3 regions of the Paenibacillus sp. J22R160 genome follow, and region 2 is predicted to be linked to each of the others. Evidence: riboswitches for the same ligand, from Rfam matches in the RefSeq annotation. Region 2 holds a riboswitch; each other region holds the start of a gene.
What was found. Region 2 has a riboswitch for ZMP and ZTP ahead of AC58UW_RS06805 (GNAT family N-acetyltransferase). Riboswitches for the same ligand answer to the same signal wherever they lie in the genome.
Positions count from the first base shown of each region.

Region 1: another riboswitch for ZMP and ZTP. It lies ahead of rpiB (ribose 5-phosphate isomerase B); the one in region 2 lies ahead of AC58UW_RS06805 (GNAT family N-acetyltransferase).
Region 3: another riboswitch for ZMP and ZTP. It lies ahead of AC58UW_RS20880 (bifunctional 5,10-methylenetetrahydrofolate dehydrogenase/5,10-methenyltetrahydrofolate cyclohydrolase); the one in region 2 lies ahead of AC58UW_RS06805 (GNAT family N-acetyltransferase).

Region 1 is NZ_JCAUAU010000012.1:31,507-35,675, reverse strand. Features, by position in the region: gene AC58UW_RS21570 (MFS transporter) at 1-125, shown strand, start outside; gene glyA (serine hydroxymethyltransferase) at 190-1,440, opposite strand; gene AC58UW_RS21560 (TIGR01440 family protein) at 1,483-2,088, opposite strand; gene rpiB (ribose 5-phosphate isomerase B) at 2,100-2,558, opposite strand; ZMP/ZTP riboswitch at 2,662-2,742, opposite strand; gene AC58UW_RS21550 (low molecular weight protein arginine phosphatase) at 2,799-3,401, opposite strand; gene AC58UW_RS21545 (manganese efflux pump MntP) at 3,463-4,023, opposite strand; gene AC58UW_RS21540 (L-threonylcarbamoyladenylate synthase) at 4,088-4,169, opposite strand, start outside.
Region 2 is NZ_JCAUAU010000002.1:699,441-703,609, forward strand. Features, by position in the region: gene AC58UW_RS06790 (alpha/beta hydrolase) at 1-136, shown strand, start outside; gene AC58UW_RS06795 (CBO0543 family protein) at 310-837, shown strand; gene AC58UW_RS06800 (CBO0543 family protein) at 1,012-1,512, shown strand; ZMP/ZTP riboswitch at 1,575-1,654, shown strand; gene AC58UW_RS06805 (GNAT family N-acetyltransferase) at 1,704-2,777, shown strand; gene AC58UW_RS06810 (Gfo/Idh/MocA family protein) at 2,798-3,874, shown strand; gene AC58UW_RS06815 (methyltransferase domain-containing protein) at 4,125-4,169, shown strand, end outside.
Region 3 is NZ_JCAUAU010000011.1:44,896-49,064, forward strand. Features, by position in the region: gene AC58UW_RS20870 (TolB family protein) at 1-501, opposite strand, end outside; gene AC58UW_RS20875 (CBO0543 family protein) at 633-1,088, opposite strand; gene AC58UW_RS20880 (bifunctional 5,10-methylenetetrahydrofolate dehydrogenase/5,10-methenyltetrahydrofolate cyclohydrolase) at 1,155-1,994, opposite strand; ZMP/ZTP riboswitch at 2,051-2,129, opposite strand; gene AC58UW_RS20885 (GNAT family N-acetyltransferase) at 2,295-2,711, shown strand; gene AC58UW_RS20890 (GNAT family N-acetyltransferase) at 2,774-3,229, opposite strand; gene AC58UW_RS20895 (hypothetical protein) at 3,579-3,779, opposite strand; gene AC58UW_RS20900 (nucleotidyltransferase domain-containing protein) at 3,857-4,169, opposite strand, start outside.

The sequences.
Region 1 (4,169 bases), on a different contig from region 2:
TTCTGCCATCCGGTGCGATGGCGCTGTTCATTCTGCTGACCGGCGTAGCCGGAATTGGCTTGATGGCATCCATTCTGCCGAGCCTGAAGGAAGCGGAGCAAAAGGTGAGTCATGCCGCAGTGTAAAAAAATAAGGGCTGTATCCAAAGGTCGTTGATGACCTCTGATACAGCCCTTTTCTATTTTTTGATTAGTAAGTTAAACCTGGGTACAGCGGATATTGCGACGTCAGATCTTTCACCATGCCGCGAGCTTTCTCAAGCACAGCTTCGTCTTTCGGGCTTTTCAATGTAAGTGCGATTACTTTCGCGATTGTTTGCATAGCTTCTTCATTCATACCGCGGGACGTAACAGCCGGTGTACCTAAGCGGATACCGCTAGTGATGAACGGGCTAGTTGGGTCAAAAGGAATCGCATTTTTGTTCGCCGTAATACCGATTTCATCAAGCACGTGCTCAGCGTCTTTACCTGTAATGTTCAGGTTGCGCAGATCAACCAGCATCAAGTGGTTATCTGTACCGCCGGATACAAGGTTAATGCCTTCAGCTGTCAGTGCAGTCGCCAATGCTTGCGCGTTGTTGATGACGTTTTGACCGTAAGTTTTGAAATCTGGTTGCAGAGCTTCACCGAAGGAAACGGCTTTTGCAGCAATGGTGTGCATCAAAGGACCGCCTTGGGAACCAGGGAATACGGCTTTATCAATCGCTGCTGCCCAAGCTTTGCGCGTAAGAATCATACCGCCGCGAGGACCGCGAAGCGTTTTGTGCGTTGTAGTTGTAACAAAATGTGCATGTGGCACTGGGTTCGGGTGCAAGCCAGCAGCAACTAGACCAGCGATATGCGCCATATCAACGAAGAACAATGCGCCTACATCGTTAGCGATAGAAGCCAGAGCTTCGAAATCAATTGTGCGCGGGTATGCACTTGCACCAGCAACAAGCATGCGAGGCTTATGTTTGAAAGCTGCTTTACGAACATCATCATAGTCGATGCGGAAATCTTTTTCACTTACACCGTAAGCAACGAAGTTGTAAAGAATACCGGAAGCATTAACAGGGCTGCCGTGTGTTAAGTGACCACCATGTGCCAGGTTCATACCTAGAACTGTGTCACCAGGGTTTAGAGCTGCTAGGTAAACAGCCATATTTGCTTGCGCACCAGAGTGCGGTTGAACGTTCGCGTGCTCAGCTCCGAAAAGCTCTTTCGCGCGATCGCGGGCGATATCTTCTACGATGTCTACGTATTCGCAGCCGCCGTAGTATCTTTTGCCTGGGTAACCTTCTGCATATTTGTTTGTCAGCACTGTACCCATTGCTTCAAGGACGGCTTGGCTTACGATGTTTTCAGAAGCGATAAGCTCAATTTTGTCGCGTTGACGACCCAGTTCTAGATTCATTGCTTCTACGATTTTTGGATCTTGTTTGTTTAGAAAGTTTGTCATATGGAATTCCTCCTAAAGGATAGTTGATATCTATAAGTTAGCCTAGCAATCCGCATCTGGCGCGGCTTGCTGATAGAGCTGTTCGGCAGTCTCCGGTGTATAGACAGCTCTTGTGCCACCAATCAGTTTAGGCCGTGTAAACGCCATGGTCACATAAGCATGACCAATATTCCGCACGGGCGGCCGTGCAGGCACAGCAACGCGGCGCAAATGCATCCCGATCAGCGTGCTGCCAATATCAATCCCGGCGTGTGCCTGAATCGTCTCAACGACAACAGGCTTCGCGAAGTGGCGATACGCGTATGAGGCCATTGAACCGCCGGCTTTTGGCACAGGAATGACCGACACAGGCTCAAGCTGAGGGGAGATCGCGAATAGATCTTCCTCGACGATAAGCGCGCGGTTCAAATGTTCGCAGCACTGAAATGCCAAGTGCAAACCGAACTCGCGGCTGATGCGCTGCGCCGTTTCAAAAATCGGCCGAGCTGCATCCAGCGTCCCGGATGTTCCAATCCGATGTCCGAGTATTTCACTCGTGCTTGTACCAATGACCAGAATTTGGCCTGGCCGTAGATTGCCCACCTTAACCAACTCACGAAGATTTGTTTCCAAATCCTCTGCGATCGTGTGAAGTATGGAATTTGTCATTGTGGTCACCCTTATGGATGAATCGCGAAGCGATCTTCAATGCTTTGCAACTTGTTGATGCGGTTCTGGTGACGGACACCTTGTGAAAACTCTGTTTCCAGCCAAATTTTCACGATTTCCTCGGCAACACCCGGTCCGATGACACGCTCGCCTATGGCTAGTACATTCGTATCATTGTGCTCCCGCGTCGCTTTTGCTGAGAATAGATCATGGACCAATGCACAACGGATGCCTGGCACCTTATTCGCGGCGATCGACATCCCGATGCCTGTTCCGCAGATCAGAATCCCCTTGTCAGCTTGGCCTGAGACTACATCGTCGCAAACCTTCATCGCATAATCCGGGTAATCAACGGAATCTGCTGAGCTGCACCCATAATCTATGACCTGATGGCCTAATGATTCAATAAAAGGAATGATAACATCTTTCAAACGGTAGCCTGCATGATCCGCACCTAAGGCAATTTTCATGGATAGAACGCTCCTTTGCTTGTTCGAATTCGACCATTCTATTATATCCCAAAGTCCACCAGAAAACGAAAAAAAGAGCGGACACGCTAGAAATAGCGCGTTGCTCTTTTGCCCAGGCGACCGGCCGTATAGCTCAATGCTCCATTGTGGTTACTCCCACTCGTCGCCAGTTACATTGAGTCTTGCTTGATACATCCATCTTATCGCATTATACGCGAGGTGTAAAGATGTCTCCGCAAATCATTTCCCAGTCTGCGGGTCAACTTTTCGCTCGCGAAGCTTTTTAACCAATTTATCTAAACTTCCGCTAATTTCAACCGCCGTTTGCCGGTAAACCTCCAATGGGCCTCCGAACGGGTCAGAAATATCGTAATCTGGAATTGAATCTTCAAGCAAATAAATCCGATTTCTCTCTTGGGCGGTTACCGTTTGTGAAAGAGCCTGCTTAAGCTGAACTTCCGTCACCAGCTTTTCCCTTTCCTCTATCGCCTGAAGGATCCGATGATCGTCCTCTACATATTCTTTGAGTGTAAAAATCTTATCAATCGAACCTGGGAACCGCTGGATAACCGTACGTTTATGCCCCATCGTCATCGTCAAAATGATATCTGCCCACTTCACTTCAGACTCCTGAATCGCTAATGAACGAATGGACTCTTTGAATCCTGCTTCTTGCAGCAGTGCTGCGCTATTTCGGGAGATCGGAGCGCCCGTCATCGCGGATACTCCTGCTGAACGAACTTCCGCCGCAAGTCCTTCTTGGTGCACCCTGATACGCAGCAAACCTTCGGCTAATGGACTGCGGCACGTATTTCCTGTACAGACAAATAGAATTCGCAACATGTGATCCTCCTAAAGAAACTTTCTAATTAACATAGGCAGAGCCTGCTCCGCCTCTATTGTATCATAGCAAAAACTTGATCCCAAACGCGAGCAAAATAAGCCCGCCAAACGCTTCGCCATACTCCCCAACCCAGCCATTCACCCGTCTGCCGACCAATAATCCGGCTACAGAGAGCAACGCGCCGAACAAACCAAATACAAGCACAGTTAACAGGATATCCGTCGCGAACATCCCCAAGGATACACCTACTGAGAACGAATCTATACTCACACTAAGCGCGAAAATCGTAAGCCCCCATAAAGATCTATAATCAAAAGAAGTTGCTTCCTCTCCGCGGATCGAACTATATATCATATGAGAGCCCAAAAGAATGAGCAAACATCCGCCAGCTGCAGTGGCCACATTACCAAGCAGGAGCGAGACATATTGTCCCATAAACATGCCCATTAATGGCATTATGATGTGAAAAATACCAATCACAATGCTTATTTTTAAAATATCCACCAAGCGAATCCCTTTCATGCCGATACCAATTCCCAAGGAAAAAGCATCCAAACCCAAGGCTATCGCCATGATGAATATGGTGATTGTCTGTCCAAATTCAACGCCAGTTACGAGCATAAGTGCTGTCCCCCTTGTCCGCTTTCTTAACCAAGATATGCGGACAAACTGGGAATCATGCTAGCTAAACACGTACAAGCCGATGACCGGCTGCCTTGCGCAGACGATTCATAATCGCCTGACCAATACCCGTTTCCGGACAACCT
Region 2 (4,169 bases):
GAGAGAAGCAGGAGTTCGGGTTACTGCTGCGCGCTTCCAAGGTACAATTCATGATTTCGTCATGCTCAACGCCCTAGCGGATACAGGTGCAGCAAAAGGCGCTATTCTGTTGGCAAATTCATGGATTCGCGGATAAAAAATGCAGGTTCGAAACAATTTAATTGTTTTGGACCTGCATTTTTTTTATGTATATAAGGATACCAAGACATGCGAAAGGACATTCCATGATCAAACAGTCAGGTTAACGCAGCAAGTATAAGGGTAAAATTAACATGATGTGAAAATTTTTTAGTGGTCGAGGGAATAACGATGAATGAGCAATTGCATGACATGCAGCAAAAAGCTGCCCAATTCGAGCTGGATAGATGGTTGAATAGTAGCGTTTTTACTTGGCAGTGGTGGTTCTTGCTTATTGGTCTAATCATTCCATGGATTCTATTGCTCAAGCTGATTGACCGCAAAAGAGCACACTCTATTTGGTTTTTTGGACTAATGGTTGTAATCTTTACGTCCTTTACGGATGATCTTGGTTCAGAAATCGGTGCTTGGGTGTATCCCAATAAATTATTACCCTATTCACTTATTGGGTTTCCTTTTGACTTTTCTGTCGTTCCGGTTGCACAAATGCTGATCTATCAGTACTTTAGAACATGGAAATCTTTTACCATTGCTTTATTATTTCAAGCTGCTATTTTTGCATTTATTGGTGAACCATTCTCTATTTGGGCTCAAACGATCACTTATTATGGGTGGAACTACTTCTATTCTTTCATTTTCTATATTCTCACGGGCATTTTGACGAGAGGATTCGTCGAATACTGGAAACCAAAAAAGTGAAAGATAGCTTCGGGTTCCGCGACAACGGGGAAGCTTTCAACAATGAGTCAATAACTGTAATGCGGCTCTCATTTACTGGTGTTGCGTTCAAACAGAGGATGAAGTGCGTATACGTATATAGGGACTGGGAATTATAAGAGGAAAACGAAAGATTCAAAGTAACGGGGTAATCAAATGCTTTTCATTGCTGTGGCAATATTATTTATACTTGCGGCATGGCGTTGGGGCGACTGGAGAAATTGGCAAAAATATCATTCAACGATGTTGTATTTCTTGCTTGGAGACGTCTTTTATATGTTGCTGACCTATAATTATCCACTATGGCAGCATCAGCCAAAACCGCCAATTCATAGTTATATTGGTGTCGAGTTAAGCTGTTTGGTGGTATTTGCCTCTACAGCACTGATATTCCTTGGCTTGTACCCTCACGGAGTTGCTAAGTCAACATTGTGGATAGGTTTTTGGGTGGTCATATACTCCTTTATTGAGGTCATTTATTTGCTTACAGGAGCGATTAAACATTATAACGGTTGGACTATGTTTTATTCAATTGTATTCAATATAATCACCTTCCCATTGCTTCGATTACATTTTTGCCGGCCATTACTTGCGTATTCGATCTCAATACCAGTAACTATTGTATTATTACTTCTATTTAAAGTTCCGATTAGATGAATAAAGAATAAATTAATTTCATCTAGACGTCTTTACTTTTAATAAGTATAATTTAGGTAAATTCTGGTACGCGTAACTGGCGAAACGTAGAGGACTACGGGGGAGCGCTTATGACATATAGCCGATCGCCTGGGCAGAGTGTTTGATCCGATGGGTCAAATGCTCTTTTTATTTCTAAGGAGATGAAGTCGATGAAGAAGGCAAGGAATGTCGGAGTTGTGTTGTATAATAAGGTGGATACGTTGGATTTTACTGGGCCTCATGATGTTTTTGGGGTGGCTGGGTACTTGGGTAGCCATTTTCAGGTATTTACAGTTGCCGAAAAGGGAATCCCAGTGACAACCGTTAGCGGCATCACGATCACGCCACAATATAGCTTTGATACTTGCCCAGCGATTGACATTCTCATCGTACCAGGAGGGTTCGGAGCTCGCACAGAAATAACCAATTCACGACTGATCACCTGGATTCGCGAGGCCGCGAGTCATGCCGCAATTGTACTTTCGGTATGTACGGGAGCTCTGTTGCTGGCAAAAGCTGATTTGTTGGAGGGGCTTCGAGTGACAACAAATCGGAGGGCTTACGATCTTTTACGGAGCATGGTTTCACCAGCTACAACGGTAGTTGAGAATGTCCGGTATGTCGATAACGGCAGGATTGTCATGTCCGGTGGTGTAACTACTGGGTTCGACGCTGCATTACATGTCGTGGCAAGGATGTCTAGCGAATCATTGGCGATGGAAACAGCTGCGCTGTTAGAGTACCGTTGGCATGGTAAGCTGGACATTCGAAGAGCGGAATTGGAAGATGCGGAAGCGGTGCGTGAACTTTTGGTCAATGCGGCACGATGGATTGAGCGGACGCAAGGCTTTGTCCAGTGGCGCGAGGAAAGGTTTACGCATGCTTATGTCTCCGAATTAATTGAGCAGAATGAGTTATTTGTGGCGCACATGGATGGAGTGCCTATCGGCTGTCTATCCGTTCATTGGAGAGATGAAGAGATTTGGGGAGATCAGTTCCACGAAGATGCTGGTTATGTACATCGACTGGCTGCTTCCCGGGACTATCCAGGTATGGGAATTGGCACGCGACTGCTCAATTGGGCAGAGGGCTACATAGAAGAACAAGGCAAATCTTGGCTGCGTCTAGATTGTATGGCTGGTAACGCGGCGCTTAATGGGTATTACACCCGTGAAGGATTCACGTTTTGTGGTCGATATGAATCCCAAGGCTGGGCCGCTAGTTTGTATGAACGACGTATCTAAACGAAAGCGAGGGAATAATTATGTCATTAATCGAATTCGGTATTGTTGGTAGAGGGTGGAGAGCTGATTTTTATTTACGTATTGCAAAGGCATTGCCGCAGCGATTCGCTGTCAAGGCGATGCTTGTCCGTGACGAGGAACGCGGCAAGGAGATTGAGGATGAATGGGGTGTGAAAACCTATCGTGATATGGAATCTTTTGCTTCAAGCGGGTCGCTCATGTTTGCGGTAGTTTCTGTGCCATGGGATGCTGCGCCTTCCTGTACACTGGAGCTGGCAGAGCGGGGCATTCCGGTATTGACAGAGACACCTCCGGCTAGGGACATCCCTGGCATGATTGCCTTGTACGAGTCGCTCCGAAAGCTGAAAGGGCGCGTACAGGTAGCCGAACAGTATCTATATCAACCGATGCATGCTGCACATATTGCTTTCGCGAGGTCGGGTAAACTCGGTGACGTTTCACAAGTACAAGTCTCGGCCGCTCACGGCTATCATGGAATCAGTCTGATCCGAAAAATGCTAGGCATAGAATTCGAGAACGCTGTCATCAGGGGGCAGAGGTTTACGTCCAATCTCGTGAAAGGCCCGGGGCGTTATGGACCCCCCGAAAGTGAAGTGATCGGTGATTCCGTACAGGATATCGTTACACTTCGTTTTGGAGACAAACTGGCTCTGTTTGATTTTACAGGGGATCAGTATTTCTCTTGGATTCGCAGTAATCGAGTACTCGTTCGCGGAAGCCGCGGAGAATTAATGAACGAAACGTTCCGGTATTTGCGTGATTTCAGGACACCAATCCAGGGCGAACTCCGAAGAGTCGATACAGGACATAATGGTAACCTAGAAGGGTATTATCACCGAGGGATTACCGCTAATGATGAGTGGGTGTATGAAAATCCGTTCATTCCTGGGCGTTTATCTGACGATGAAATCGCCATTGCTACGAGTTTGGCTAAGATGGCGGACTATGTGCAAGGTGGGCCAGCATGCTATGGGTTGGAAGAGGCGATGCAGGATCATTATTTGTCTATCCTGATGCAGGCGGCAATCGAGTCAGGAGAGGAGCTCTCGACGACGACACAACCCTGGGCGTTTTAATGTGAACATGCATTAGCATAAATTAACGTATACAGAACGAGGCTGCCGGTATAATGGCAGCCTCTATTACGTGGAAGGGAACAGACCACGGATGCTCGAAGCCACGGTCACGAGAGTAATTGGGCGAAAGAAATAAAGAACAGACATACTGGAACGAGCTCTCTGTATATTCTTGTTATACATCCAATCCTTCAAGTTTCTTCTAAACTGTTGCCAGCCAAAGACTGAACGTCAGAGGAGCGATTCATCCATGACCGATTATACGGAACAGAACCGAGCGCACTGGAACGTCCGC
Region 3 (4,169 bases), on a different contig from region 2:
CAATTCAACATTCGTCCACCCGGATGGGCGCAGTTGAGCCGGTGAAGATACCAGAAATCCGCTGCCATCAGGCAGCCATGAGTAGTTATCCACACCGAGAGTGACGTTCCTAAAGGGTTCCACTTTATCGCGGCTAACCCTTGCGATATTCAAAACGCCATCTATTTTAAAAGCAAGATCATTCTTATCGGGAGACCACTGAAAATTGTCACCGCCTGGATACACACGGCGATGTTTTTTCATCTCCATGCTGTACACCCATATCTCATGCTGCTGTTCGCCAAGGGCAAGAGAGTAAGCAATGAATCTCCCATCCGATGACCACTTGGGCTCGCTCACCTTTTGATTTTGCGTTACTTGCAGCTCCTTGTCGTCTTTAATGACCCAGAGACCGCCGCCGCGTACAAAAGCAGCTTGTATGGAATGCTTTGGTTCAGCAAATCCAGCATGACACCATAAGACTGAAATCAACAGGCTGATTAAAATGATTTTTATTTTCATCTGTTACCCCCTCTTTAAGTGGTACAGGAGTATTTTTAACATGTTGATCCAAATTATTCCTGAATAAGGGGCAACAAAAAACTCTTAACAACTCCCTCTGAACACAGGTCCGAAGAGCCATTAAGAGTTTTTCATTTGAAATAGCCGTATCTTACCAAGAGCCTATAGTACAAATAAACTAGGCCATAAGCAAGGATATAGGATACAAAGGTCCAACCTATATTCCAGTGATTGCTGTATTCTACTTTGTCAAACATATATGCCAAGTATTCCAGAGCCGTCGTAGCCAGGCAAAAAAAGCCTATTTTCAGAAGCGCATGCCGATTATTTTTTCTAATCCAATAAATCATATATCCCGCCATTACGGGATAAAGACCTAGATCAAGCGGAAGTGCCGATAGTGTCTCATCATTTTCAATCAATGGTGTAAAGTCCCAGAATTCCAAATGATACCCTGTATCGTTGATCAATCCAGATATGGTGACTGTAATTGGACTTATAAGAAATACAATAATACGAGACTTCCTATACAGATAGATGCCAAACACCCAGGGGATTATAAATCCTACAATAATGTTAAACAGCATGATTTGATTTTCACCTCATTACTCTAGATCCCCTAGTATTTCCAGTTGTTGGTGAAAATATGATGTTTACATTTTTTCAGCGGCATCGACCGTATGTTTAAGTAAGGTTGCAATGGTTACTGGACCGACCCCGGCTGGAACCGGTGTAATGGCCGAGGCCACCTTGATACAAGCCTCATAATCGACATCCCCGATGTTCCCGGGATTGTAACCTGCATCCAAAACAACCGCCCCTGGTTTTAGCCAATCACCTTGAACAAATTGCGGTTTACCCACTGCAGCTACGACAATATCCCCTAATCGCACGATATCGGCCAAATCCGTTGTTTTCGAATGGCAGGTCGTAACCGTTGCATTTTTATTTAGAAGCATCAAGGAAACAGGTTTGCCGAGAATTGGACTTCTGCCAATGACAACCGCGTGTTTACCTTCTACAGGAATTTGGTAATAGTCTAAAATAGCAATTATCGCCGCTGGCGTACAGGAAGGGAACTCAGCAAATCCAAAAGCATTCTGAGCAAATCCCAATGTCGTTACACCATCGACATCTTTATCGATATGTATCGCCTCAAAAGCTGCCCTTTCATCGATCTGCTTCGGGACTGGGTGCTGCAACAATATACCATGCACGCTATTGTCATCATTAAGCTTGTTAATTGCTGCAATTAACTCCTCTGTTGTCGTTTGCTCAGGAAGAACAACACGAATAGATGCAATGCCGAGTCGCTTGCAGGCATTTCCTTTCATCCGTACGTAAGTGGCTGAAGCAGGGTCATCACCGACTAGCACAGTCGCTAAACAAGGGACGATTCCTTTTTCGGCCAAATTGGCTACTCTGCTGAGCAACGATTCCTTTATGGCGTCTGCGACTCGATTACCATCCAAGATTACTGTTTCTGTTGACATGTTGATCATCCCTTTTGAGTAAATTTGAAACGCAAAGAGGTAAGGGGTTATCCCCTTACCTCTGCCCAGGCGTACGGCTGATTATCTATGTGCTCCCTCATGGTTACCCATGTTCCGCCAGTCACACACAGTTGCTTGTATGAATTCATGATAACAACGAATGACATAGATTTCAATGCGTATGAAAAAAAACTAAAACTGTACAAAATGATGCTGTATTGTCTTAATGAAAATAACTAGTTACAATTTATGATAATAAAATGACGTTAAAACATGTATCATTCAAAGGAGAATTCATAGATGTCCACTATTCGAGAAATGACAATTGAGGATTATGAGCAAGCCTATTTACTCTGGAGTCAGATTGAAGGTCTTGTATTAAGTGAAGCAGATTCTAAATCTAATATCGGGAGCTATCTGCATAGAAATAAAGGATTTTGTTTCGTTTGCGAAGCGGACAGTAAGGTCATTGGAACTATTTTAGCCGGACATGATGGCAGAAGAGGGTTTATCTACCACTTAGCTGTAAATCCTGAAAATCGAAAACAAAGGATTGGGCATCGGCTCGTAGAGAAGAGTTTGGCTCAGTTAAGAGAAATAGGCATTGAGAAATGTCACATTTTTGTACTCGAAAATAATGATCTTGGTCATTCTTTCTGGACGGCGGCGGGCTGGGAAAAAAGAAGCGGATTTTTCGTTTATTCGAAAACGCCTTAAACGTCCTCTTAAAAGGCACATAAGAATAGGCTGCCTAGACCTATTGGTCCAGCAGCCTTTTTTTATAATTTTAATGTCATAAATGAACTAAGAGGGTCATCGGTGTAATCTGCAAACGGCAAACAATATTCAAACCCGAAGTTTGCATAAAGTCTTCTTGCAGGTTCGAAGGCTTCCATGGAGCCTGTTTCCAGACTTATTCGTTGATAGCCACGTTGCTTAGCTTCCCCAATAATGTGTTCTAGAAGCTGTCTGGCAACCCCTTTTCGTAGATGGGCTGAAGCAGTTCGCATGGATTTTATCTCACCGTGTTCGGAGTCAAGTTCTTTCATCGCACCGCATCCAGCTAGTTGTCCCTGATCCCATGCACTCCAAAATGTGACTTTTGGTGATTTGAGCCCATCGATATTCAGGGCATGCATGCTTTCTGGTGGTGAAAGCTCTGACATCCCTTTCAGATGTTCAAGGATTAATGCTTGTACCTCAGGACCTGTTAAATCATCGATTTTAATATCCAAAGCTGCCATTCTGAATCTCTCCTTATTCTTACTCTCTAATTCTACGTTATATTGTACATGAATTTGCCTAAGGTCAAAACCCTTTTGTTAACGAAATTTTAAGAAGGTGCATCTGCGAAGAATTTATTAGAGAATCAATAAAAAACCTGACGGATCCTACTCCGTCAGGCTTCAAGCTAGCTACTTTATCAGTCACATCATCCCATCACACTATTCACCAATACAACCAACTTCCACCACACCCGTCAGTAACAAATTCTAAGGCATCAAACTAAGGAACAGGCGAGGTTTTCGATTCACCGTGGACAGCTTTAAATAGAATAGATGGAAAAGCTACCGTTATTCTGAGCTACACGGTCGCAGGGACCGAAATAGCGGTAGTAACTCCAGTTAAATGTTCCGTAGCTACCCGAAAATGTACTAGATTGGCGAAATTAGTGGTAGAAAATCCAGTTAATTGATAATAATTGGAGCAATTACGGAAAATAGCAGGAGTAATCGGCGTTAAGTACAAGTAATCCACCGCATCCTCGCGGTTGCCCGCTTCCACAAGAGCTGCCCCCTTGCAGCCAATAAATGCGCCTTTTCAGCGGAATAGCGGCCTGTAGTTCCGCCTCCTAAAACTCCCTAACCAGCAAGCGCCTGAACCTCACCAACAAGCGCCGCAAAAATAGCAATCGCCCTCGCTAAATCCGAGCGATCGGCCGTCATGCAAGCGAATCCCTCCTGGATTCGCCTCTCGAAATCAGCAGGAGCTGCTGCGAAATGACTGCACTGAGCGACGGCCCCTTTTTCGTTCAGCAAATACTGCCCATTGCACGCGAACAAGACTTGAACCAAGCAGCTTACGGTTCGAAATAGATGCCCTGCTGCGTAGGAAACATCGTTACGCCCCAAAGCTTTTTTAGCGTTAGCTATGGAGAAATCAGCTTCCCACATG